4 regions of the Cohnella boryungensis genome follow, and region 1 is predicted to be linked to each of the others. Evidence: riboswitches for the same ligand, from Rfam matches in the RefSeq annotation. Region 1 holds a riboswitch; each other region holds the start of a gene.
The links. Region 1 has a riboswitch for cyclic di-AMP ahead of ACFO1S_RS24290 (APC family permease). Riboswitches for the same ligand answer to the same signal wherever they lie in the genome.
Positions count from the first base shown of each region.

Region 2: it holds a riboswitch for cyclic di-AMP, as region 1 does, so the genes downstream of both, ACFO1S_RS10660 (TrkH family potassium uptake protein) here and ACFO1S_RS24290 (APC family permease) in region 1, are expected to answer to the same signal.
Region 3: it holds a riboswitch for cyclic di-AMP, as region 1 does, so the genes downstream of both, ACFO1S_RS07715 (G5 domain-containing protein) here and ACFO1S_RS24290 (APC family permease) in region 1, are expected to answer to the same signal.
Region 4: it holds a riboswitch for cyclic di-AMP, as region 1 does, so the genes downstream of both, ACFO1S_RS24895 (KamA family radical SAM protein) here and ACFO1S_RS24290 (APC family permease) in region 1, are expected to answer to the same signal.

Region 1 is NZ_JBHSED010000065.1:126,804-132,514, reverse strand. It holds gene ACFO1S_RS24305 (TetR family transcriptional regulator) at 38-808, shown strand; gene ACFO1S_RS24300 (DinB family protein) at 875-1,348, opposite strand; gene ACFO1S_RS24295 (Rrf2 family transcriptional regulator) at 1,438-1,839, opposite strand; gene ACFO1S_RS24290 (APC family permease) at 1,998-3,824, opposite strand; cyclic di-AMP (ydaO/yuaA leader) riboswitch at 3,945-4,115, opposite strand; gene ACFO1S_RS24285 (class I SAM-dependent methyltransferase) at 4,350-5,252, opposite strand; gene ACFO1S_RS24280 (ABC transporter permease) at 5,579-5,711, opposite strand, start outside.
Region 2 is NZ_JBHSED010000015.1:210,574-216,284, forward strand. It holds gene ACFO1S_RS10650 (sensor histidine kinase) at 1-841, shown strand, start outside; gene ACFO1S_RS10655 (CPBP family intramembrane glutamic endopeptidase) at 801-2,507, opposite strand; cyclic di-AMP (ydaO/yuaA leader) riboswitch at 2,761-2,943, shown strand; gene ACFO1S_RS10660 (TrkH family potassium uptake protein) at 3,028-4,371, shown strand; gene ACFO1S_RS10665 (potassium channel family protein) at 4,387-5,052, shown strand; gene ACFO1S_RS10670 (polysaccharide deacetylase family protein) at 5,115-5,711, shown strand, end outside.
Region 3 is NZ_JBHSED010000012.1:27,191-32,901, reverse strand. It holds gene yabG (sporulation peptidase YabG) at 1-112, opposite strand, end outside; gene rsmA (16S rRNA (adenine(1518)-N(6)/adenine(1519)-N(6))-dimethyltransferase RsmA) at 184-1,059, opposite strand; gene rnmV (ribonuclease M5) at 1,066-1,617, opposite strand; gene ACFO1S_RS07715 (G5 domain-containing protein) at 1,784-2,941, opposite strand; cyclic di-AMP (ydaO/yuaA leader) riboswitch at 3,220-3,437, opposite strand; gene ACFO1S_RS07710 (TatD family hydrolase) at 3,617-4,390, opposite strand; gene ACFO1S_RS07705 (HD domain-containing protein) at 4,448-5,711, opposite strand, start outside.
Region 4 is NZ_JBHSED010000065.1:250,336-256,046, reverse strand. It holds gene ACFO1S_RS24905 (S8 family serine peptidase) at 1-852, opposite strand, end outside; gene ACFO1S_RS24900 (GntR family transcriptional regulator) at 1,465-2,091, shown strand; cyclic di-AMP (ydaO/yuaA leader) riboswitch at 2,231-2,366, shown strand; gene ACFO1S_RS24895 (KamA family radical SAM protein) at 2,466-3,641, shown strand; gene ACFO1S_RS24890 (hypothetical protein) at 3,676-4,317, opposite strand; gene ACFO1S_RS24885 (dihydrofolate reductase family protein) at 4,450-5,004, shown strand; gene ACFO1S_RS24880 (rhodanese-like domain-containing protein) at 5,203-5,711, shown strand, end outside.

The sequences.
Region 1 (5,711 bases):
CAAATGATTCGTCCCGCTATGAGTGAGTATATCCGGGATGGTTAAGAATGAAACGTATCTTCCCGCTCTTGTGGTTCTCGGCATACGCAACCCCGAGCAGATCATTCGCTCGTCCTGCCTGCAGAGTCGCCTTCAGCAGACCATACTCCTGTTGAAGTGTAAGATCATCGTACTGTACGACTCCCTTCGTCATTCCGGTGCCTCCGATGCTTACAATGACCGGGTCGGCCCCCCTCTCCAACAATTCTGTCAAACCATAACTCAGAATAAATCGGCTGACATAATAGAGCGCAATTTCGAAGACCTCTCGATTCAAGATATTATGGATCGGGCTGAACTGAACCGGGCAACCTTTTATAACCATTATCAAGATAAATATGAATTGCTTGAGTTGACTATGAGCGGCGCTTTTACGGAGATTCTATCTGCAAGAATTCCTCCCAGTACGCGAATGCAGGGCACAGAGCTTTTCCGCAGTCTAATGCTGGCTGTCTGTGAGTGGCAGATTGAAACGACGAAGAAGCTGAATGCTAGGCGGACTCTGTCGCAGGCGATGGAGGACAATGCCAAGCAACAATTATACAATGTCATCATCTCATGCATGGCGCGTGCTAAAGACCTCCCGACGGAAGCGCGCAGGAGAATGGAATGTGTTGCAACGATGATCAGTTGGTCGATTTATGGGGTGGTTGTGAAGTGGTGTCAATCGCAGGAAGAGCCTGTGGAACAATTCATCGAGCATGTGCTGCCCTTCTTAATGTCGAACTTGCGTACGCTTGATCTGCATAATTCAAATGAGGAGTTTTAAGGAGTAATGAAGTCTATGCACGTCAATATCTATGCACGTCAATATGCTGAAAGTATCTCCATGAAATCACTGAGGTTTGGCAAGATTCATTTTCGGCGGGATATACCCTAGCTGCCTGCCTATTTTTACAATTTGTCCTCTATGATGAAATTCGTGCGTGATGGTGTGCGTAAATAACCATAGTTCGGTTAACTCTACGCTGCCGCTCTGCCAGGATGCTTTTATGGTAGGATCCCATTTGTTTTTATAATCATTCAGAAATTCATAAACCAGGGCATCCGTATTCTGAAAAACCTCGCGCATTTTCTGTACCGTGTTAACGGATTCCGGTTTTGCTTTGGGAAATGATTTACCCAGAGCGCGACTCCCCAACCATACCCGATAACAATCGGCTACATGAGCATGCAGATTGCGAATAGAAGCTCCGCCTAAGGATTCAACCTCTTTAACATAATCTGTTGGGGACATCGTTTCGCAATAACGAAATAATGATTCCCTTGTGCGTTGAATCAATTCATACTGGCTTTTGAATACATCCATCTTCTCTTTCTCCGCTCCCCAATTATGAATTTTATATTATAGATTTTAAAGACATTAGATGTCCTTAATTAACTCGAAATAAAGAATGGCTACATAACGATATTCAGTTCCCGCACAAGATCCGACATTTTCTGATTCCTCAGCTGTTCTTCCATCTTCTCTTCTGCCGCTAAAACCACCTTTTGAATCGGGCAATCTGGTCCATGCTCGAAGCTGCAATCGAACAAGGAGGCCGAGCCTTCTATCGCATGGATAATATCTAGGAACGAAATATTCTCCCAATTTAGTTTGAGTCGATAGCCGCCATTCACACCTGTTATCGATTCAATCATGCCCGCCTTTACCAACTTGGTCAGTATTTTGGACAAGTAGGTTGGAGACACATTTTGCCGCTTCGCCAGCTGCTGTACGCCCATTGGTTTTTGCGGGGTGGCTACAGTAAGAAAGAGCATGGTATGGAGAGCATAATCGGTAGCCTTTGAGTACTTCATTCATAATCACCTCGAAAAAAAGACTCTACATATCTACAATAACTATTATGTTACCTTGCGTCAAGGATTAAACCTGCGCTTTTCTTGGAGCAAATCCGCCAAGCCACTATTATCAAAGCAGCTTGGCGGATGGGTTTTCGCCAGCGCACGCGCACTTGTTATTTCTTTAGATGATAAGGAACGGTCGTCACTATGACATCCTTGCGATACAACAGATGCGTGCGAATCATGAAGCTCGTCTGGTTATGAAGAATGTTGTGCCAGCCTTTCTTGGGAATAAATTGCGGAATGATGACGGTAACCTGATAATTTGACTCGCTGGCCTTGCGCTGAATCGAGTCGATAAATCGGGTTAACGGTTGAATGATGCTCCGATACGGCGAATGCAGCGTAACTAACCTAATATCCGGCTTCCAGTCCCGCCACTTCTCTTGAAAGCGCTGCTCCTCCTCCCTCTCGAACGGAACGTACACCGCGATAATCTGGTCCGCAGCGAGGGATTGGGCGTAGTTAAGCGAATGCTCTACAACATGTGTAATTCCCGATACGGGCACTAGGACGATATTCCCCTCGATCGGCAGCGCCGGCTCGCAAGTGGCTAGTCTCAATTGCTCCCCGACGGCTTCGTAGTGCTTTCTTATCCGTATGAACAGGAATATGATTAGTGGCAGGAACAGGAGAACGGACCAGACCTGCGAAAACTTGGTGATGAAGAAGACCAGCGTGACCGTGAAGCTAATGAGCGCTCCGATCAGATTCACGATCAGCTTGGGAACCCATCCATCAGGCTTCTGCCGAATCCACTTCAGGCTCATTCCCGTCTGAGATAACGTAAACGGAATAAATACGCCGACGGCATATAGCGGAATCAATTGCTCCGTATCCCCGCTGAACACGACGATCAGGAGAATCGAAAGCACACCGAGCATAATAATGCCGTTGGAGTAGCCCAATCTGTCCCCTCTTACCTTGAACATTCGAGGGATAAATTTGTCTTTGGCCAGATTGACGGCAAGCAGCGGAAAGGCCGAATATCCCGTATTCGCCGCGAGAATCAGAATCATAGCCGTCGTTCCTTGAATGAAGAAGTACATGAAATGGCGACCGAACGTATGCTCGGCGATTTGCGATACGACCGTGACTTCCGCCTTCGGAACGATCCCGTAGTAATAAGCCAGCAACACGATGCCCGAAAATAAGAGCGCCAGCAGAGCTCCCATAGCCATGAGCGTTTTGGCTGCATTATGCGAAGCAGGAGTCTTAAAGTTCGGAATTGCATTGGATATGGCCTCTACGCCGGTTAAGGCAGAACTCCCCGAAGCGAAAGCGCGAAGGAGAAGAAACAGGCTGATTCCGGCTACCGGCGTGCCGATCGAAGTGTGCAGATCAGGCGAAGCGTGACCGCTGAGGATATTGTACAAGCCCACCCCGATCAGAATAAAAAGCGCCAGCACGAACAAATAAACCGGATAAGCCATCAGCGAAGCAGACTCCGTCACCCCTCGCAGGTTCAATAACGTAATTAGGATGACAAACATCACCGCAATGGCGACCTTGTGCTCATGAAGGCTTGGGAACGCCGAGGTGAGGGCATCTGTTCCTGCAGATACACTAACAGCAACCGTAAGAATGTAATCGACCAACAAGGAGCCGCCCGCAATTAGACCGGCGGATATCCCGAGATTTTCCTTGGAGACGACATATGCACCCCCGCCGTGGGGATAAGCGAAAATGATTTGACGATACGACAAGATCAGCGCCATCAACAGAATAAGAACGCCAATCCCAATCGGGATGGAGTACCAGAAAGCGGCCGCGCCCGCCGTCATCAGCACGAGCAGAATCTGTTCCGGACCATAGGCGACCGAGGACAAGGCATCCGATGAAAGTATCGCTAATGCTTTCGTTTTTCTAAGTCGCTGCTCTCCCAGTTCATTCGACTTGAGCGGCCGGCCCAACAGCCATCTTTTCACTTTTGATCTCAAAGAAATCACCGTTCCTTAATGTGTCATAATTGATAGGCCAATATCCGCGCAAGCCGCGTTTTGTGCATAGAAAAAAAGACCGCAGAGGATCCCCCCGCGGCCGTCAAGCACCGAAGTTTTTCACCCTCTCTAACGACGCTTACGAGGTTAGCTGTCGGATTCGGGCGTTTAGAGTCGCCCTACGGGATGCAAGCAGCCTGCATTTCCCGATTCACCCCTTGCGACGCTCAAGATCGATCGTCGCTTTGGTTCCCCCGCCTTCCTGTTTCGGAAGCTCAGCGTACAGTGAATATCACTTACGGAATGATCATACTGCATCCATGTCGGATTGCCAAACGGCAAAAGCGAAGCCATTAAACGCTTTAATGAACAATTCAGTTCGAAATAACGCTTACATGAACTCGTCTCTTGTTTTCTATTCGAATTTCATTGTCGCTCTGCGTTTCTTCGATACATACGCCCTGCTGCAATACGAAGAAGAGCCCTAACGTTAAGGGCTCTTCTTCGTCAACTGAATAGTTCTTATTAGGTTCGCCGTTCTCCGGAATACATGCTCTGATCTTGCAGGCGCACCAGCACCTTGCCGAAGCGCCCTCCCTGTTGAAAGGTTACCTTATCCGTCGGGTAGGTCCGATCCAGATACGCGGCGATAATATCCCGATGCTGCGAATCTGCGGGAAGCCCGTGCTGCTTAAACCAATTCAACACATTTGCGGTCGCCGCTTCTTTGGTAAGCTCCATCGTTTTCATTTCCTTGGTAATCAGCGACTCGTAAGCATAACCCTTGATGTACAGCAAGTGGAGCAGGTAAGCCATTTCCAGCTGCCCGGTCGTCTGCAGAGGCTGATCGCTGATAAGCGGCAATATCTCGTTCGCCAGGCTGTTCTCCCTGAAGCCTGCCGACAAGCTCATGTAACAATATTGACGAGCGCAGCTCAGCACCTTCTCTACGCTCTCCCAGTCGGCAATAACCGGACACATGGATACGAATACGAGGTCGAAAGCGTTTTTCCAGCCCTTAGCCTCGATCTCAATGTCCTCGAAATCTTCAGGCACAATATCAACACTTCGGTTGTTAAGCTCTTTCGTATTGCTCTCAAGCAGTCGGACCAGAGGAAGGCAAGGCTCTACGGCAGTCACGGCGGCGCCTCTTTCCGCGAACGGGACCGAAAATCCGCCAGAAGCGGCACCGATATCAAGAATAGTCGAATCCTTGAAATCTACGCCTTGTCCTTCTATCCAGTTCATGATTCGTTTCGCTCTCCGCCGTCCCTCTTCGCTGAACGCCTCGGCATTAAAGGCCTCCGCCTTATCGTCGAAAGCATGCGTGCTGTCGATCCCCGCCAATTTCATCTTGTGGATCGTGGTCGATTGATCATTCCTCCAGGCGTCTTCCCAAATCTTCTCATTAAAAAACTCCGAAGTCATTTCTATTCGCTCCTTTTCGTCTAATAAAAAGCTTTTAAGGATATCTCATATCCTTAATTGGATTAAACTGATTCATAGACTTTATTCATCTATAATAACCGTCATTCTATTTTCTGGTCAACCATCGTTTTTCAAAATTAACATAAGTATAATTATGTTAACTATAACGGAAGATTAATATCATTAACTAATTCCCTTCTCAAGCACAAAGGGTGTCCCATCAGCATTTTAACGAAAATATTTATTGATAATGCACGCAAGCTTACTCCGTATTATCTGCAACCATGCGCAAGAGGCCTCACGTCGTGGGAGGCCTCTTGCTGCTCTTATCCCCCGGCTCCCTGGTACTTGTTGACACCTCGCATCCAGACGACATAGCCGAGCCAGTAGACGAGCGGACCGACCGCTGGGACGATCCACATCCCCCAGACCGGCATCAGCAGACTGTCTTTGCCCAGC
Region 2 (5,711 bases), on a different contig from region 1:
GTCCGAGGGTTTGACGGTGATCTCCGGGGGAAACTTGCAATACCGTATCCCCGTCGTCCGCAGGGACGAGCTCGGCGCAATAGCCGGGCATATCAATGCCATGGCCGAAAAGCTGGAAAGCCTGATCGAAAAGGAGCGGCAGGTAGAAAAATCGAAGATGGAGCTGATCACAGGAGTTTCCCATGATCTGCGAACGCCGCTTACGAGTATAATCGGCTACCTGGGGCTGCTGCAGGAGAAGGCGTATCGGGACGATACGGAGTACGAGCGCTTCATCGGCAATACCCACAATAAAGCAAAGCAGCTCAAGACGCTTATCGATCAGCTGTTCGAGTATACGCGGCTGACCCAAGGCGAAGCGGAGCTTGAGCTTCATACGATTGATTTGCGGGAAATGCTGGACCAGATGCTTGTGGAGCTTCAGCCGCTAGCCCTGGACAGCGACGTCGTATTCGAAGCCCGGATTCCGGAGAGTCCTTTGTTTATCCGTCTGGATGGAGAGAAAATGCGGCGGGCGATCGACAACCTGCTGATGAATGCGATGAAGTTTTCGGTCAAGCCGGGCTTGGTCGTCGTCGCGTTAACGGCGCAGGATCGCGGGGTCACGATTGCGGTCGAGAACGAAGGCGCGGCGATTACGAAGGAGCAGGAGGCTCATTTGTTCGAGCGCTTCTACAAGGCGGACGACTCGAGAACCGGCCAGGCGATAGAAGCAGGAGCCGGACTGGGCTTGGCGATCACGCAAAGCATCGTGCGGCATCACGGCGGCAGCGTAACGCTGGACCACGATGCCGGTCGTTTCAGGTTCGCAATCGAACTCCCCCGTGAAGCTTCCAGATAACGATACCGACAAGCGCCGGGAAGACTAGGCTGAACATGCCGCCGGCAAAGTCGCCCGGCAATCCGTCGAACATCATCTGCATCCCCATCAGCACCGCATCGAGGGTAACATGGGCGAAGATTACGGTCATCACGCCGAAGCGGAGCATGAACCAGCCGAACAAGAACGACATGAGTACAAGCTCAATAACGCGGGTATAGACCGGAAAGATGGCGTAGCCGACATGGCCGAGCGCCCAGATCAAGCCGGGCGGCACGATCGCTGCCGCAGTCAGAATAGCGGCTGCGCGCGGGGAAGGCGACTTCCCGGTAATTAGCCGCGCAAGGCCGACAAACCATTTGCGGAACAGCCCGATGCCGAATAACCGGCTTTGCAGCTCCTCGGAAATGCCGGCGCACCAGGCCAGCAGCGGGAGCAGCAAGGGAATGCTCATGTTATACATCGATTGCGCCGCATCGGAGGCGGCAAACGAGCCCAGCGATTTTTCCAGCGCGAGCAAAATAAGCGATTGACTTCCCAGCAGAATGAAAGCCAGGAAATAGCCCTCCTTCATGCTCCTCAGCACGGCCGCGCCATAACCGCGTTCCTGCCATCTCGGCCACAAGGTGTGCCCCATCGATTTCCACAGCCCGTCTCCGCCTACGGCGGAGAAATACGTGAATAAAGCCATTACCCCGAACGTCACGAGTCTAAAGACCAGATTGACCTGATCTCCGATGCGAATACCCGATTCCCATGTTTCCGCCCTAAGGCCGGGAATCATGTTAAACGTCAGACTCGCGTATAGCGCGAAATAGATACCTGCCAAAAAGATCCCCCTGCGGTACGAGGTAAGACCGCCAAGCGTGCCGGCGTAGATGATGGCAAGAATCATCATCAGCACTTGCGGCAAAATGAAGCCGAAGGCGGAAAGGAGGGAGGCCCACTTTTGCTGCTGCTTCATGTATTCGTTGAAGGATGCGGGCAAATCCACGCTATAGGTCACCGAACCGCCCTGCCACGACGGCTTCGCCGAGCTGGATGGCTCGTAGCCTTCCGGCACAGCGATTCTCAGCCGCAGCTGGGCTTCTCCGATGGGCGACTGACGGGAAACAAATTCGAAAACGTTACTTGCGGATGCAACGCCGCTCCATTCCCAGCGCTCAGTGTCGATGCTCCACATGGCCGCATAATTCAGCGCCCGGGAAGCACGGGATTCCGTAAGCTCGCTTACTTCCGAACTCTGCGGTTTGGCGGAAACGGAGCCGGCGACAAGGTGCTGCCAGGAAACGAGGCGACCGTTTTCCATATCGATGGAGAGGACCAAGGCCCCTTCCAGGCCGCGAGCATAGACCTTGATCGCGTAGACGTCGGTAGGCGCGAAATCGGCCCACTGCTTGTCATACACGTTTAATAGCTTGTTCTTCGAGAAATAGCCGGTCGTTTTGCTATCGGTCATGTGGGTGACTGTCGTAGAGTCGATTTCGTCCGGCCGGAGGCCGAAGTTATCGCCGGCGAGCTTTAAGGCTTGCTGCTTGGCTTCCGCGCGCGTCAGCACGCTGGAGGAAGAGACGGCAAACAATTGACCCGTTATCGGGAATACTTGAATGAACAGGAAAATCACCAGTCCGACCGCGGCGGCCCATACCCATCGTTTATCGAGGTTCATGCGATCTTGAGGGTTCAACAGTCTTCACTCCTTAGGCGGAAAAAGCTCAAAAAAACGGTTACAGCCCGCTTAATCTAGCCGCAAGCCTGATTTTTCATTAAGTATCTCGCATTTTCAACGAAAATGAAAGCAAAAGGAACGATAATGACAGCCCGGTGCCAGAACATGCGGAAAGCCTCTCCAATAATCGTTCAAACGAGTCGGTTTGCCCCCTTTTTGATGTTGTCCGCCTTGAAAGTAAAGACTATAATGCGTAGGTACGTCATTTTTCCAACTTGAATAGCCGAATTTCTGATGCAGAAAATGGGGGAACCAACGGATTTCTTGTACAAGTTACATTGTATTCGAAAATCCAGGGGTGAATTCCACTTCGCGCGATCGTTGCGATGGATAGGGCAGCCTGTTCGAGCCCGAACCCGACAGCTAACCTCGTAGGCTATATCCGAACAGGAATCGTGTGCGAAATTACAAGCACTGGGGTTCCAGTGCTTTTTTGTTGCGCCAAAGCTTGCGAAAACGGGAATTTGAGGGTGGTACCGTGTATAAAAAGGCCTTGAAATGGATTAACGCTTCGCCTCCCAGAACCTTGCTGCTGGGCTTCTCCTTCATTATCTTCCTCGGGGCGGTGCTGCTGCGATTGCCGCTCTCGACCGTTGACCGCGAGCCGCTGTCGTTCGTGGACGCCTTGTTTACGGCGACCTCCGCGACGTGTGTGACCGGACTGGTGCTGTTCGATACCGGTTCGCACTTCTCCACGTTCGGGCACTGGGTCATTCTGATGCTGATCCAGATCGGCGGAATCGGCTTCATGACGATGGCGACGCTGTTTGCCTTGATTCTGAGAAGGAGAATTTCCTTGAAGGAAAGGCTGATCCTTCAGGAATCGCTCAATCAGGGCAGCATTGAAGGACTTGTCCGTCTGGTGCGCAAGGTCATTCTCTACGCATTGGCGCTGGAGACGGTCGGGGCCTTGCTGTTTAGCGCGCGGTTTGCGATCGATATGCCGCTGGGCCAAGCGATCTATCATGGGGTGTTTCATTCGATCTCGATATTCAACAACGCGGGCTTCGACCTGTCGGGAGATTTTAGCAGCTTCTCCAGCTATTCCACCGATTTGTTCATGAACGTTGTCTCGATGGTATTGATCATTCTCGGAGGCTTCGGCTTTATCGTGCTGGCCGATTTGTTCGATCTGCGGCACAAAAGAAAGTTCTCGCTTCATACAAAGGTGGTGCTTACCGTATCCGGTGCCTTGATCCTGATCGGGACGCTTATTATTTTCATCTTTGAATTCACGAATACCAAGTCGATCGGGGGCGACAATTTCGGGCACAAGCTCCTCGTCGCGCTGTTTCAATCCGTAACGACCCGGTCGGGCGGGGTAACTACGGTGGACATCTCGGAATTTCGCCAGGCGACCCAATTTTTCATTATCATTCTGATGTTTATCGGCGCTTCTCCGGGCTCTACGGGGGGCGGCATCAAGACAACGACGTTCGCGGTGCTGGTGGGAGCGGTGCTGGCCATGATTCGCGGCAAGGAGGACGTCGTTCTGTTCCGTCTGCGGCTTGCGCAGGAGCGGGTGTACAAAGCGGTCACGGTTACGCTGTTCTGTATCGGAATCGTCATGCTCGGCACGATGATACTGGCGACGACGGAGGATGCCAGCTTTCTGAAAATCCTGTTCGAAGCGACGTCCGCCTTCGGAACGGTCGGCTTGTCAATGGGGCTTACGGGAGATTTGACGACGGCCGGCAAATTGACGATCATTTTTCTGATGTTTATCGGGCGACTAGGACCGCTGACGCTCACCTATGCATTGGGCCCGAAGGCGGGCAGGCCGCTTTACCGGCATGCGGAAGGCAAGATCATCATCGGGTAGGGGACGGAGAAAGAGATGAAAATGAATCAATTCGTCATCATTGGTCTTGGGAGGTTCGGCTCCAGTCTGGGGCGGGAGCTCATTAAGCTTGGATATGAGGTGCTGGGCGTCGATCGCGACGAAGAAAAGGTGCAGGAGCTTTCCGGCGTGCTGACGCATACGGTGCTGGCGGACGCGACGGAGGAAGAGGTTCTGCGATCCGTCGGCGCCCGTAACTTCGACTGCGGCGTCGTCGCGATCGGCGACGATATCCAGGCGAGCATTCTGGCCACGATCCTGCTGAAGGAGTTGGGCGTCAAGAAGGTCGTCGCCAAGGCGGTATCCGATCTGCACGGCCGCGTGCTGGAAAGAATGGGAGTGGACCGAATCATCTACCCCGAGCGGGATATGGGCGTGCGCGTGGCGCATCAGCTCGTCTCCCCGAACCTGCTTGATTACATCGAGCTGTCCAAGCAATATACGATTGCAGAGCTAGCGGTTCCCCAATGCTGGTCGGGCAAATCGCTGGACGATGTCAATCCCCGGGGGCGCTTCGGGTGCAGCATCGTGGCGATCAACAAGCCGAAGGGAATTATTATCGCTCCCGCAGCCAAGGATGTGCTGGCGACGGAAGACGTAATGGTCGTCATCGGTACGAACGATCAGATCGAGCAGTTCCAGGAATCGATCAACGCGGTGTGAATGAAATCAATCCCAATCGCTCAGGCTAACGGTAAGACGAGCGGTATGGGGGAGGTATGGCGATGACCAGGTCGCGCCTTGGACAAACGGCAAGGGGGATAGCGAGAGCTGTCGCCCTTTTGGTTTTGTGGAGCCAATGCTTCGCCGCAGGGGCCGCTAGCGCGAAGCCCTCCGGGATCAGCTGGAGCGAGATGGAGCGCCGGTATGAGGGCGTATTCGTGCTGTCGGCATCGGGAAAGTCGCGCAAGGTGGCGTTGACATTCGATGACGTTCCCGACCCCCGGTTTACGCCTCAGGTGCTGGACATCCTGAAGGCGAAGAGGGTGCGAGCGACCTTCTTCGTGGTGGGAACCCGTGCGGGCAAGCATCCGGGGCTGGTGAGGCGGATTCATCGAGAGGGGCACAACATCGGCAACCATTCCTACAGCCATCCGGACTTTTCCAAGCTGTCCCTGGAGAAGATGAAGGAGCAGATTTCCCGGGCGGAGCAAGAGATCGCAGGCATCGTGGGCTTCAGGCCGAGACTTATTCGCCCGCCATACGGGGAAATCGTTCCGAGGCAGCTGGAGTGGGCCAAGAGGCGCGGTTATACGGTTGTGAACTGGAACGTGGATTCGTCCGACTGGCGTCAACTGGGGGCCGGCCGAATATTCCGCAAC
Region 3 (5,711 bases), on a different contig from region 1:
ACAAGCGGTAATCCATCCCTCTCAATACGGCTTGCTGCGCAGTGAAAGCCGCAACGCGGAACAAGACGTCCCCGCCATAGGATTTCCGTACGACTAGATCCCCCTGCTTCATGGGCCAATCACCTCTTCGTCTATCCTATGGGGCGGAGAGGCAATGGGTGCGCGTCCGGATACAGATCCCCGCTAACTGAGCAGACCTTCCCGGCTCAGCATCTCGCAGAGCCGCGCAAACTCCTCAAGAGACAGCGTCTCGGCCCGACGCTCGGGCTGAATCCCGCACTCCCGGAGCAAGTCGGCAAGCTCTCCCTTGCGCTCCTTGCCAGATAGAGCGGTCAGGTTGTTCGACAGCGTCTTCCGACGCTGAGCGAAGGAAGCCTGAACCACGCGGAAAAACTTCGCCTCATCCGGTACGCTTACCGCAGGCTCCGATCTGCGCTTCAGCTTGATTACAGCCGAATCGACGTTTGGGGCGGGAATAAACGCCTTGCCCGGGACGACGCACACAAGCTCAGGCTCGCAATAATATTGGACGGCAATGCTTAAGCTGCCGTAATCCTTGCCTCCAGGCTTGGCAGACATCCTTAGCGCGACTTCCTTCTGCACCATAACTACGATGTTCTCGATGGGCAGATGCTCCTCCAGCAGCTTCATGATAATCGGCGTTGTTACGTAATAAGGCAGATTAGCCACGACGCTCACGCCGGAGAGACCGGTGAATTGCTCTTTCCACAGCTGCGTCAGATCCGTCTTGAGAATGTCTCCCTGCACAATGCTGACATGGGCGTGCGGAGCCAGCACATCGCGCAGGATCGGAATCAGCCGCCGGTCGATCTCGACCGCTGCAACCTTGCCTGCGGCATGAGCCAGTCGTTCGGTCAAGGACCCGATGCCCGGACCGACCTCCAGCGCCCCGCGCGTCTCGTCCAGCTCCGCGGCTGCGATAATCTGATCCAGTACGTTCTTGTCGATCAGGAAGTTCTGGCCCAGGCTTTTCTTAAACGTAAAGCCGTGCTTGCGAATAATTTCGCGAGTTCGGTTTGAAGTTGCGATATCTTGCATAATTATCTATCGTCCTTCCTGCTCCATCTGCTCCAGAGCGGCTGCAAATTCAGCCTTCGTAATCCGGAACATGAGACATCTCTTGTGAAATTGCTTGCCGTTCGCATATCCGATGCCCAGAAGCTCTCCCATCCGCTCTCTGCGGCGCGCCGAGGCCTGATGAACGATTAGCCCCGCTTGCAGCAGATCGCTCCATTCGATCTCCGAAGCCCTGTCCTCGTTCGTCTCCGGGCCTCTCACGCGCTCCAGCGCGCGGCGAATCGCTTCATCCGAGGCGTGCTCTACGCCGATTCCTTTGCTCGAACGCGCTTCGTCCTTCGTCAGAAACGCATGCTTGCAGCCCGGCACACGTTCGGAGACGATCTTGCGGATGCGTTCGCCTGGAGCGTCCGGGTCGGTAAGCACGATGACGCCCCTGCGCTCATAGGCGAGCTCAATACGTCTGAGCACGTCCTCTCCAATCGCGGAGCCGCCCGTCTCGATCGTATCCGCCCCTACCGCCCTGCGGACCGCAGTCGTGTCGTCCTTTCCTTCCACGACAATCATTTCATGAATCATCTGTTTTCATTCCGCCTTTACGAAACCGTTCCTACAAGCGTATACGAGATTGAAGAAGACGGCAAGTCGCTCTCGCCTGGAAGCGGTGAATGCAAAAAAATCGGGAAGGCGCCCGCAGGCCCTTCCCGATTGCACGCTTATATAATCGCTTGCCAATAGATGCCCACTAGTCTGCGGACGGCTTGACCGGACCGATCACGTACACCGTAAATCCGCGCTTCAGGCCAAACTTGTTGACATGCGCTTCGCTATCGTAGTAGACGTCGATCTTCTTCCCTTTAATCGCACCGCCGGTGTCCTCGGCCCTACGGAAGCCTATGCCTTCGATGTATACCCACCAGCCGATCGGAATAACCTTCGGATCGACCGCGATCGTGCGCCCTTCCTTGACGATGGCGCCTGACGATGTCACGCCATAGCCTACGTCGCCCTTGGATTTCCCAGTAGAAGCGAATCCCGCCGAATAAGCGGTCAGCGTTACATTGCTGAGCATCCGCTTTATTTTGACGCTTTTGCCGTTCAGCTTGACGACCTTGGCCTCCCCCGCCGACGGAGCCCCATTGTAAGACAGCGTCACGACTTCCGCCTTCTTCTTCGTGCCTACGGCTACGACCTTCTGTACGGCAGGCTGAGCCACCGTTTTCTCAATCAGTTCCTGACTGACCAGCTTGCCATCCTCGTAGACGCGCTCGGTCTTGAAAACGACCAAACCGTTCTTGCCTGCGGAGATGACTTTTGTATTGCCTTCTTCGAGCTCTGCGTTGTTTTTTTCTACGATCTTGAAGGCGATCGGATGCTTGGTCTCTGTGACTTCTTTACGCACCCGGACGACCGATACGGTCATCCCCTCCTCCAAGGGTTTATCCGATGCCGGACTGATCCGGTCATGCTCGGATAGGTTGATGTTCAACGAGTCGATGACTCCCCCAACGGTATCTTCCGTCGAATAAGCAATTTGCTCACGTCCATCGGCCTTGATCTTGACGCTGACCGCGCGGTCAATGACCAATCGGCTTCCCTCTTGCAGGGTGTCCGTGGCATTCATCGAGACCCGATCATACGGCCCGATGAAGATGTTCTGCTCTTCCAGAAATCCAAGCACATTCGAGGTCTTGGTTTTCAGAACAGTTGTGATGCCTCCGTCCACCATTGTGACATTCTTGGTCGCCGCCTTCTGCAGCAATGACACGAACATGATGGTAACGGCAAAAACGAGTATTGCGCCTAATAAGGCTGCACGCAAATGCTCATGCTTCCAACGCAGTGCGAAAAGCTTGCCGGTCGGTCGTTGATCATGGGTTCCCTCAACAGGAATAATGCCCATATCCCGTTCCTCCTTCATAGCCCCGCCGTCGACTGTAATGCATGATACTTTGTCAGACGCGACTAATCCAAAATGGTTAACGACGCTTCGCTGCTCAGACCGAATTTTCGCGGTTTCGGCTGAGTCGGCTAAAGGCCGCCTTCCCCAGTTGTTCGCGCTCTTTTTTGAAGAGCACGAGCCTCAGCATCCTTTTTTTCAACACAAAAAGCCACCGAGACAGAGGATCTGTTCGTGGCTTCCGCATGTAGAAAGAAGTTGGAATGTTGCGGCACGAGGTTGACCTCTCTCTATCACGCTGGCGGGGTTAGCTGTCGGATTCGGGCAAAGAGAGTTGCCCTAACGGCTGCATGGCAGGACGAGTCACTCAGATAGAGGCGCGTCTTGACACTTGCCGTATTCACCCCAAGATTGCTCGGACCGCTTTGGACGCCTGAATTCATCGTCGCCGCGTTGGGTCCCCCACTCTTCCGTTCGGAAGATTAAGCGCACTGGAAAAGGATTGTCATATTCAAACTTTCTGTTGAAGATCATAACCTCTTTACGATCTAGGTGTAAAGACGTTGCATTGGACGAATTTGACCGTTTTCACGGAAAATCGCTTCAATGGGGAGGATTATACGGACTAAAAGCCAGTTTTTTCTTCAAACCAGTCCGTTTTCCTCCCTAATATTCCGTTTATCTCGTTAAGCCCAAACAGCGCCGCCCGTTTTCGCTAGTTATTTTTTCAATTTCTTCCACGGATATGGATTTAATTTCAGCTGCAGCCTCAGCAACCAGGCGAACGTAAGCGGACTCATTTCGCTTTCCACGATATGGGTGAGGAGCCAAATATGGGGCGTCCGTTTCCAGCAATATGCGATCCAACGGAACACGTTCGAGCACTTCCTTAGGTACCCTCGCGTTCTTGAAGGTAACCGGTCCGCCGAACGAGATATAGAAGTTCATATCCAGGCATTTTTTCGCCGTCTCCCAGCTGCCCGAGAAGCAATGCATGATGCCTCCCACCTCTTCGGCCTTCTCCTCCTTCAATAGTCTGACGACATCCTCATGGGCATCGCGATTGTGAATGACAATCGGCTTGTTCAATTTTCTGGCCAGCCGAATCTGTTCGCGGAACACCGTATGCTGAATCTCCTTCGGAGACGTGTCCCAATAATAATCCAGCCCGATCTCCCCGATCGCTACCACTTTCGGATGACTGCAAAGCCGTTCGATCCAGGCCAGATCCTCCTCCAGCCTCATATCCACAGCGTCGGTCGGATGCCAGCCGACTGCCGCGAAGATATACGGATATTTCTCCGCCAGCGCCATGGTTGAAGGAATCGTTTCGCGGTTAAAACCTATATTGACGATCGTATCGATCCCGGCCTCAAGAGCGCGGGCAATGACCTCCTCGCGGTCGTTGTCGAACTTGGGTGAATCCAGGTGAGCGTGCGTGTCGATCAGCATGTCGCAAGTTGTCTCCTTCTATAGGTAAATTCAAACATCCCATACTATTTTCTTCTATTATATAGACAGCTTCTTGCGGGTTTCGGGACTGAGCCGATCCGCGAGCGGCAGCACCTTCTCCGCCGGGTAATAGATGTAATACTTTCCTCGGTGCAAGCCTGCGATAGAGCGGATAATATCCGATCTGACGGAGATTTCCGCAAGCTCCTCCTGCTCGTCCAGAAGCAGGATGGGAGGCTTCTCTTTACTATCCGGCAGAGCGCCCGGTTGATATACGTCATAGGGGGAATCCTCCGGCGTATCGACCTCCATGTGGTAGTCCGGGTGAAGTCCGATCCTCTCCCATTCCTGGCGTACGTGATCCAGCCATTCCCGCTCTTCGCCGACCAACGGAACGTACTTGTAAAGCTGCCGATTCAGGAAGCGGCCGCAGAGGTCGGAGAGCAGATCATCCCGTTCTTCCGACCATTGCCCGAAGGCGGTCTGGACCATCGCTTCATCCAGCTTCAAATATTGACCCAACGTAAGCGAGCCGGACAGCAGAGCCCGAAGCGGCGGCAGCAGGAAATCGAATTTGTACCCGGCATGGTACAGCTCGCTCGCTCTCCGAAAAATTTGTCGCAACAAAATGTCGGAGCTTCGGGTCACAGGGTGAAAATACACCTGCCAATACATCTGATATCGGGACATCAGGTAATCTTCCACGGCATGCATCCCGCTTTCCTTCACGACAATTTTCCCTTGATAGGGCCTCAGTACGCGAAGAATGCGATCCAGGTCGAATGTTCCGTAGTTGACCCCGGTAAAGTAAGCGTCCCGCAGCAGGTAGTCCATGCGGTCCGCGTCCAGCTGGCTGGAGACGAGACTGACGACAATCGGCTTCTCGTATTTCTTGCGAATGACCGCTGCAACCCGTTCAGGGAAGAGAGAGTCCACCTCGCGAAGCACGCGGTTGACTTCGGTGGCTCCCAGTACGATCTCGCAGGTCCATTGTTCGTGGTCAAGCCCGAAATTTTGCTCCAGAGAGTGGGAAAACGGCCCGTGTCCGACATCATGCAACAAAGAAGCGCAAAGACTGAGCAATTTTTCCTCTTGCGGCCAATCGACATATCCATTACGCTCAAATTGCGAAATGATTTTCCTTGTAATTTCATATACACCCAGCGAATGGGAGAAACGACTGTGCTCTGCCCCGTGAAAAGTAAGATAGGAGGTGCCTAATTGACGGATTCTTCGAAGTCGCTGGAACTCCGACGTATTGATCAGCTTCCAGATGGTTAAATCCTGCACGTATACCGAATTGTGCACCGGATCCTTGAAT
Region 4 (5,711 bases), 120 kb from region 1:
TTGCGTGGCCGCTAAAATGGCTTCTGCCGCACCGCCTGAACGAACTAAAGAGGATACAATCGGCGTTGCTTTGTTAGCTAGCCCGATATTGCCGATAGCATTGTCAACCGCGGATACAACCCCTAGTACAGCCGTACCGTGACTACCTTCTCCATCATTAATGCCGCCTGGCAAAAGCTGTATTCTATGATCGGCTAGATCTTCATGGTTTAAAGCCCAATCCCACTCGACATCGGCCCACTTGGTGCCTTTGCCATCGCCACCTTCAAATTGCCAAGCATACGGAGCGTTAATACCTAGAGGAGCTGCTTGCGCATAACTTTGTAATGAGAAGCGCGGATCGTTGTCTGGGAGGACAGGCGTTGTGTTCGGAATAGGGGCGTTCGCTAGTTCTGGTTTTTTACTTAAGTATGCTTCCTCAACGAGCGAGGAGCTGCGCAACTTTTGTAACAACTGTTCTACGTCGGCGCCGGCGGGAATTTTGGAATAATAATAGCGCTCAAACACGGATGCAAAATGACTAGCAGCAATGCCTTTGTTAGCTGACGGCAAGAATTGCTGCGAGATTAGCGGGTCAAATGATAATTCTGGCACAGCCAATAGCGGCGATACCACTTCTTGTTGCAATTGAAGTTTCCCTTCTTTACTTGGAAGGAAAGCTTGTTGTTTAAGCTTGATGACAATTTTTTCTTCGAACACTGGAGCTGCGGTGTTTGAGAATGATGTACTCGTCGGCAAGAACTGTACACTCGCTGAAGTGTATGCTCCATTTGACAAAGTACCTAATGATAAAAGCAAGGTCGAGGCCAGAAAGACGTAAAACGTTTTCTTCAAGCGGGAATAAGTGTACATACAGTATTCTCTCCTTTGTAATCTTTCTGTATTTTAGTTCCGAGCACTATCGTTTAGATGTCAAAAGCAATCATAAAGCAGAACACTAGCAACAAAGAGTAGACGAGTGCGACAGGTTACGTTCTGATTTAATTCGAATACATGTTTATCATTTTCTCCTCTCCATTCTCTTGATATTTTTGTAGATGGATAAATAGATGTCCTTACAAATGTTAGTGTAAATCAAGGAAAATATTGGTTCAATTCCGAAGTAAGCGTGAACAATGACAGTAATATACAAATATCACATTAAAACTTCTATTTCCTCTACTTGGCATATGTTCAATAGGAGATAAAGTCGAATAATTAACATATATTGCTATTTATTCTTGCGTAATAATTCTAAACTCCTATTTTTTGATGCAGCTGCTGTTAGTGAATGAACGATTTGCATCGGGTACTGAAGCACAATTAATGACGAGTGTCAGTTGACAAGAACAAATTTTCATTTCAGGTTATTATCAGGATGTTAATATCGATGACGCGGCTGAGGTATGGCAGTTTACTTCTTATTTTGTAAGTCGTATGATTGTCTTTAGAGTCATTTCACAGAATAAGGAGTAAAACGAATTTATGCCGGATGTAGAAAAGGCAGGATATAAATCTATTGCACTCGATATCGCGCAAAGGATCGTAAGTGGGGAAATCCCTGTAAATAGTAAGATTTCCGGCAGGTCGCTGCTGGCAGGGCAATACCATGTGTCTCCTGAAACCATTCGAAAAGCGATTGGATTGCTTAAGGAAGAAAATATTGTTTCTGTCTCTCAAGGCAAAGAGATCATTATCTTGTCCAGTCATCATGCTTATGAATATATAACGAAAAACAAGTATTTGAAATCCGTTTATTCGCTCAAGCAAAACTTGCAGCAGTTGCTGCAAGAAAAACAGGATTTGGATCTGAAGCTTGAAGTCTTGTTGACGGAGATCATTGAGACTTCAGACAGGCTGCAAAATCTTAAACCATATAATCCAATCGAGTTAAAGATTTTACCGAATTCACATGTAGTCGGACAAACGATCGGAAATCTTCAATTTTGGCAGAATACAGGCGCCACGATTATTGCATTGCGCCGAGGAACTCATGTCTCTATCTCGCCAGGACCGCATGTGGTTCTGAGAGAAGATGATATCGTGGTTGTGGTAGGAGACGAGAAAGTATTCGAGAATACAGGTCAATTCATTAATAAACCCCGCTCTTAATATCGTAGTTCATCAGCTGCAAGGGGAACCTTGGCAGCTTTTTGCGGTTGTCACGTTATTCCACACGCTTACAAACAACTTTTACTAGAGAACAAAGTTGTCAGTTTGAATGTTATCTGTTATAGTTTTAGTAAAGTTTCACATCTTACTGCTTAATTTCCGTAAATCCGGAAAGCGGGGGACCCAGTAACTGGGGCGAATCGATCCAGATGGATCGTAGGGAACCATCTATCCCGAGTCCGTCAGCTAACCTCGTCAGCACATAGATGGGTCATATTATTGTAGAGTTAACAACTCTGCTTGTTTTCTGACCCGTGTGAATGGGTCTTTTTTTGTTTCCAGTTTATTTATCCATATTAAGAGGAGTTGGTTTAATGGCAAAGCCTAAGTACATTACCGATATAGACAAATTGACGAACATTCCCCAAGAAGAACGAGACAGATTGAAGCTTATTACAGACAAGTTTGTTTTTCGGGTGAATGATTATTACTTAAGTCTCATTGATTGGAATGAACCAGACGATCCAATTCGTAAGTTGGTCATACCAAATGAGGAAGAGCTCGGGGAGTATGGAAGATGGGATGCTTCAGACGAAGATACGAATTATGTGGTTCCTGGGTGTCAACATAAGTATAGTTCGACGGCCCTGCTAATCGTGTCGGAAGTATGTGGGGCATATTGCAGATACTGTTTTCGCAAGCGGCTATTCCGCAATGACGTCAAAGAAGCCGTGTCGGATATTGAACCGGGATTATCGTATATTGAGCAGCATCCGGAGATTAGCAACGTCCTGCTTACTGGCGGGGACAGCCTGATACTCGGCACTCCGAAGCTCAGGTTTATCCTTGAACGCTTAAGAACTATTGAGCATGTCAAGATCATCCGGTTAGGCTCCAAGATGCCTGTATTCAATCCAATGAGAATCTATGAGGATGAAGATTTGTTAGAGACGCTTAAGGCAAATTCAATGGCAGATAAACGAATTTATGTAATGGCGCATATTAACCACCCGCGCGAGATAACACCGGAAGCCATGAAAGGGTTCGCTGCTTTGCATGAAGCAGGCGTGATCGTTGTGAATCAGACACCCGTGCTGAGAGGAATAAATGATGATCCGAAGGTGCTGGGAGAGTTGCTCGACAAGCTGTCCGCGGCGGGTGTAACTCCGTACTATTTCTTTGTTAATCGGCCCGTTGCAGGGAATAACGCTTTCGTTCTCCCTTTGAGAGAAGTTTATGATGTCGTGGAGAAAGCAAAAGCCTTAACCTCCGGTCTAGGTAAAAGGGTTCGATTGTCGATGAGCCATACCTCGGGAAAAATCGAAATTCTCTCTATAGAGAATGGTAAAGCGTATTTAAAGTATCATCAATCTCGGGACGGTCACTATGGCCGATTCATGATTTTGGATTGCCCCGATCAAGCGGCATGGTTCGATGATCTTCCGGGCAATGAGCAATATTGGGTTCAACCTTCGAAGAAGACGGATACCGTTGCTTCCGTAAACGCAATGCCTGATATTCCGTTAGCCTCAACGTCCGCTCGGGCTTAGCACTAGCTAGATAGGAGAGGAAGAATCGCAATAATTAACCTTCAGCGGCTACAGAGATGGGAATTTTGATGAAGCCTACTCCTATTGACCGCACACCCTCCCGCATATCGGAGCCTACTGTAACCATAACATTGAAGATTTCCGATGGTAAAATCGCTTTTTGATCAGAAACTAAATCAATCACTACGGTTCCTGACCCGCCTCCTGAGGGCTTACCTAAATAATCTACACCCACTTCAACCCTATTTCTCCATTCATCGATGATATTATCTCCTTGGGAAGCTCTTGGCGTTAGAGATGTCTTTTGATTTTCGGGGTGACTGCTCAGAATATTGGAGATATACCATTTCTTCGGGATGTAAATAATCATTCCGCCGAAATCTTTGGGATCAATCTCATACGATGCAACAATCCGCATACGCTCAGCCATTCCTTTGTCGGCCCATACCAAGATCGATCCTTTTACCGATGAGTTCTGATGAGGCGTGCTGGACTTCACGTTGAATTCCTTGGTGACCGCAAGGCCATCATTGACTACTGTGTAATCCGTTAGCTTCCCTTGAAAAAAGTTGCGTTGCACGATCAGAACAGTCGCCGCAACTATTACAGCAGTCAAAGCAGTCAGGATGTACTTAACAGACGGCTTCAGATTAATCCCTCCAATGAACTTCCACATTTTTACCACCTTCAGTATATCAGGACTAGGGCTTTAATCGGAGTTAAAGATATCCTCTTTTTATTAATATGACATAAGGTGACGTATTTGAGATCTATTATGGGTGGTACATTAACGAAAGGAGTAACCATCATGAAACGAAGAATAATTTTAGATTTAGCAGTTACTTTAGATGGTTTTATTGAAGGGAAAAATGGTGAAGTTGATTGGTGCATTATGGACGCTGAGCTGGGATTTATTAATTTCTTAAATCAAATCGATACCATTTTATATGGAAGAAAAAGCTATGATCTATGGGGACAGTTTACTCCGGGAACTGAACATACGGATTCTGAAAAGGAATTCTGGGATGTAGTTCATAGCAAACAGAAATATGTGTTTTCCAGAACGCAAAAGGGGACTGATCATAACGCAATATTCATAAATGATCGTATTCTTGAAGAAGTAAATAAACTAAAGAATAAGCCAGGTAAAGACATCTGGCTATATGGCGGAGCAAATCTTATTACAACTTTTATCCATTTAGGACTTGTTGATGAATTTAGATTATCTGTTCACCCTGTTGTTCTGGGAGAAGGGAAACCGCTGTTTGTGGATATTAAACAGAGGTTGAACTTAAAAATGGTGAATACGAGAACGTTCCCCTCAGGCGTGGTACAGCTAATTTATCAATTGGATGTGAACTAACCTTTTAACAGCGGCAAGTCCGATATACGCTTACCTAAAGCCTGATGCATCAGGCTTTTTTAATATTTTGTAGGCAATGGCGGTGGAGACCGATTCATCTAAGCTGTGCCCTGCACATCTCAACTTTGTTTAAATTGAGTTAAAATTGCTGCTTTATAATGCGTGTATCCAAAGAAGAGCGTTAGAGGAGGCGGCATTATGGGGGCTACGTATACAGATTTATCCTTTCATGAGTTACAAGCTAAGTTAAATAAAAGAGAGAACTTAAAGATCATCGATGTTCGAACAGCAAAAAGCTTTGAACGTGGTCATATACAAGGAGCGATCAATATTCCTTATTCATCATGGTCGAGAATACCAAAGGTTCCGACAAATGAGGAGGTTGTGATCATCTGTTATGTGGGTATGGCAAGTCAGAAGGCGTCGGAGCGATTAGCTCAGTCACATGAAAAAGTGTATAACTTCAAGGGCGGGATGGCACAGTGGCATGGAGAAATAGAGACGGAGAATATTGGCGGTAAATGGAGCGCGGAGAGAATATATAATTTAGTCTTAGGGTTTGTACTGCTGTTGACATTGCCAATATCATACTTAAGTCCTTGGTGGGGAATACGCTTTTCATCGTCTATTGCATTAGGAGTGCTTCTCTTTGGTGCTATGAACCATAATATAATTACAAGATTTATTCGCTCCTGCGGTTTTAAGTA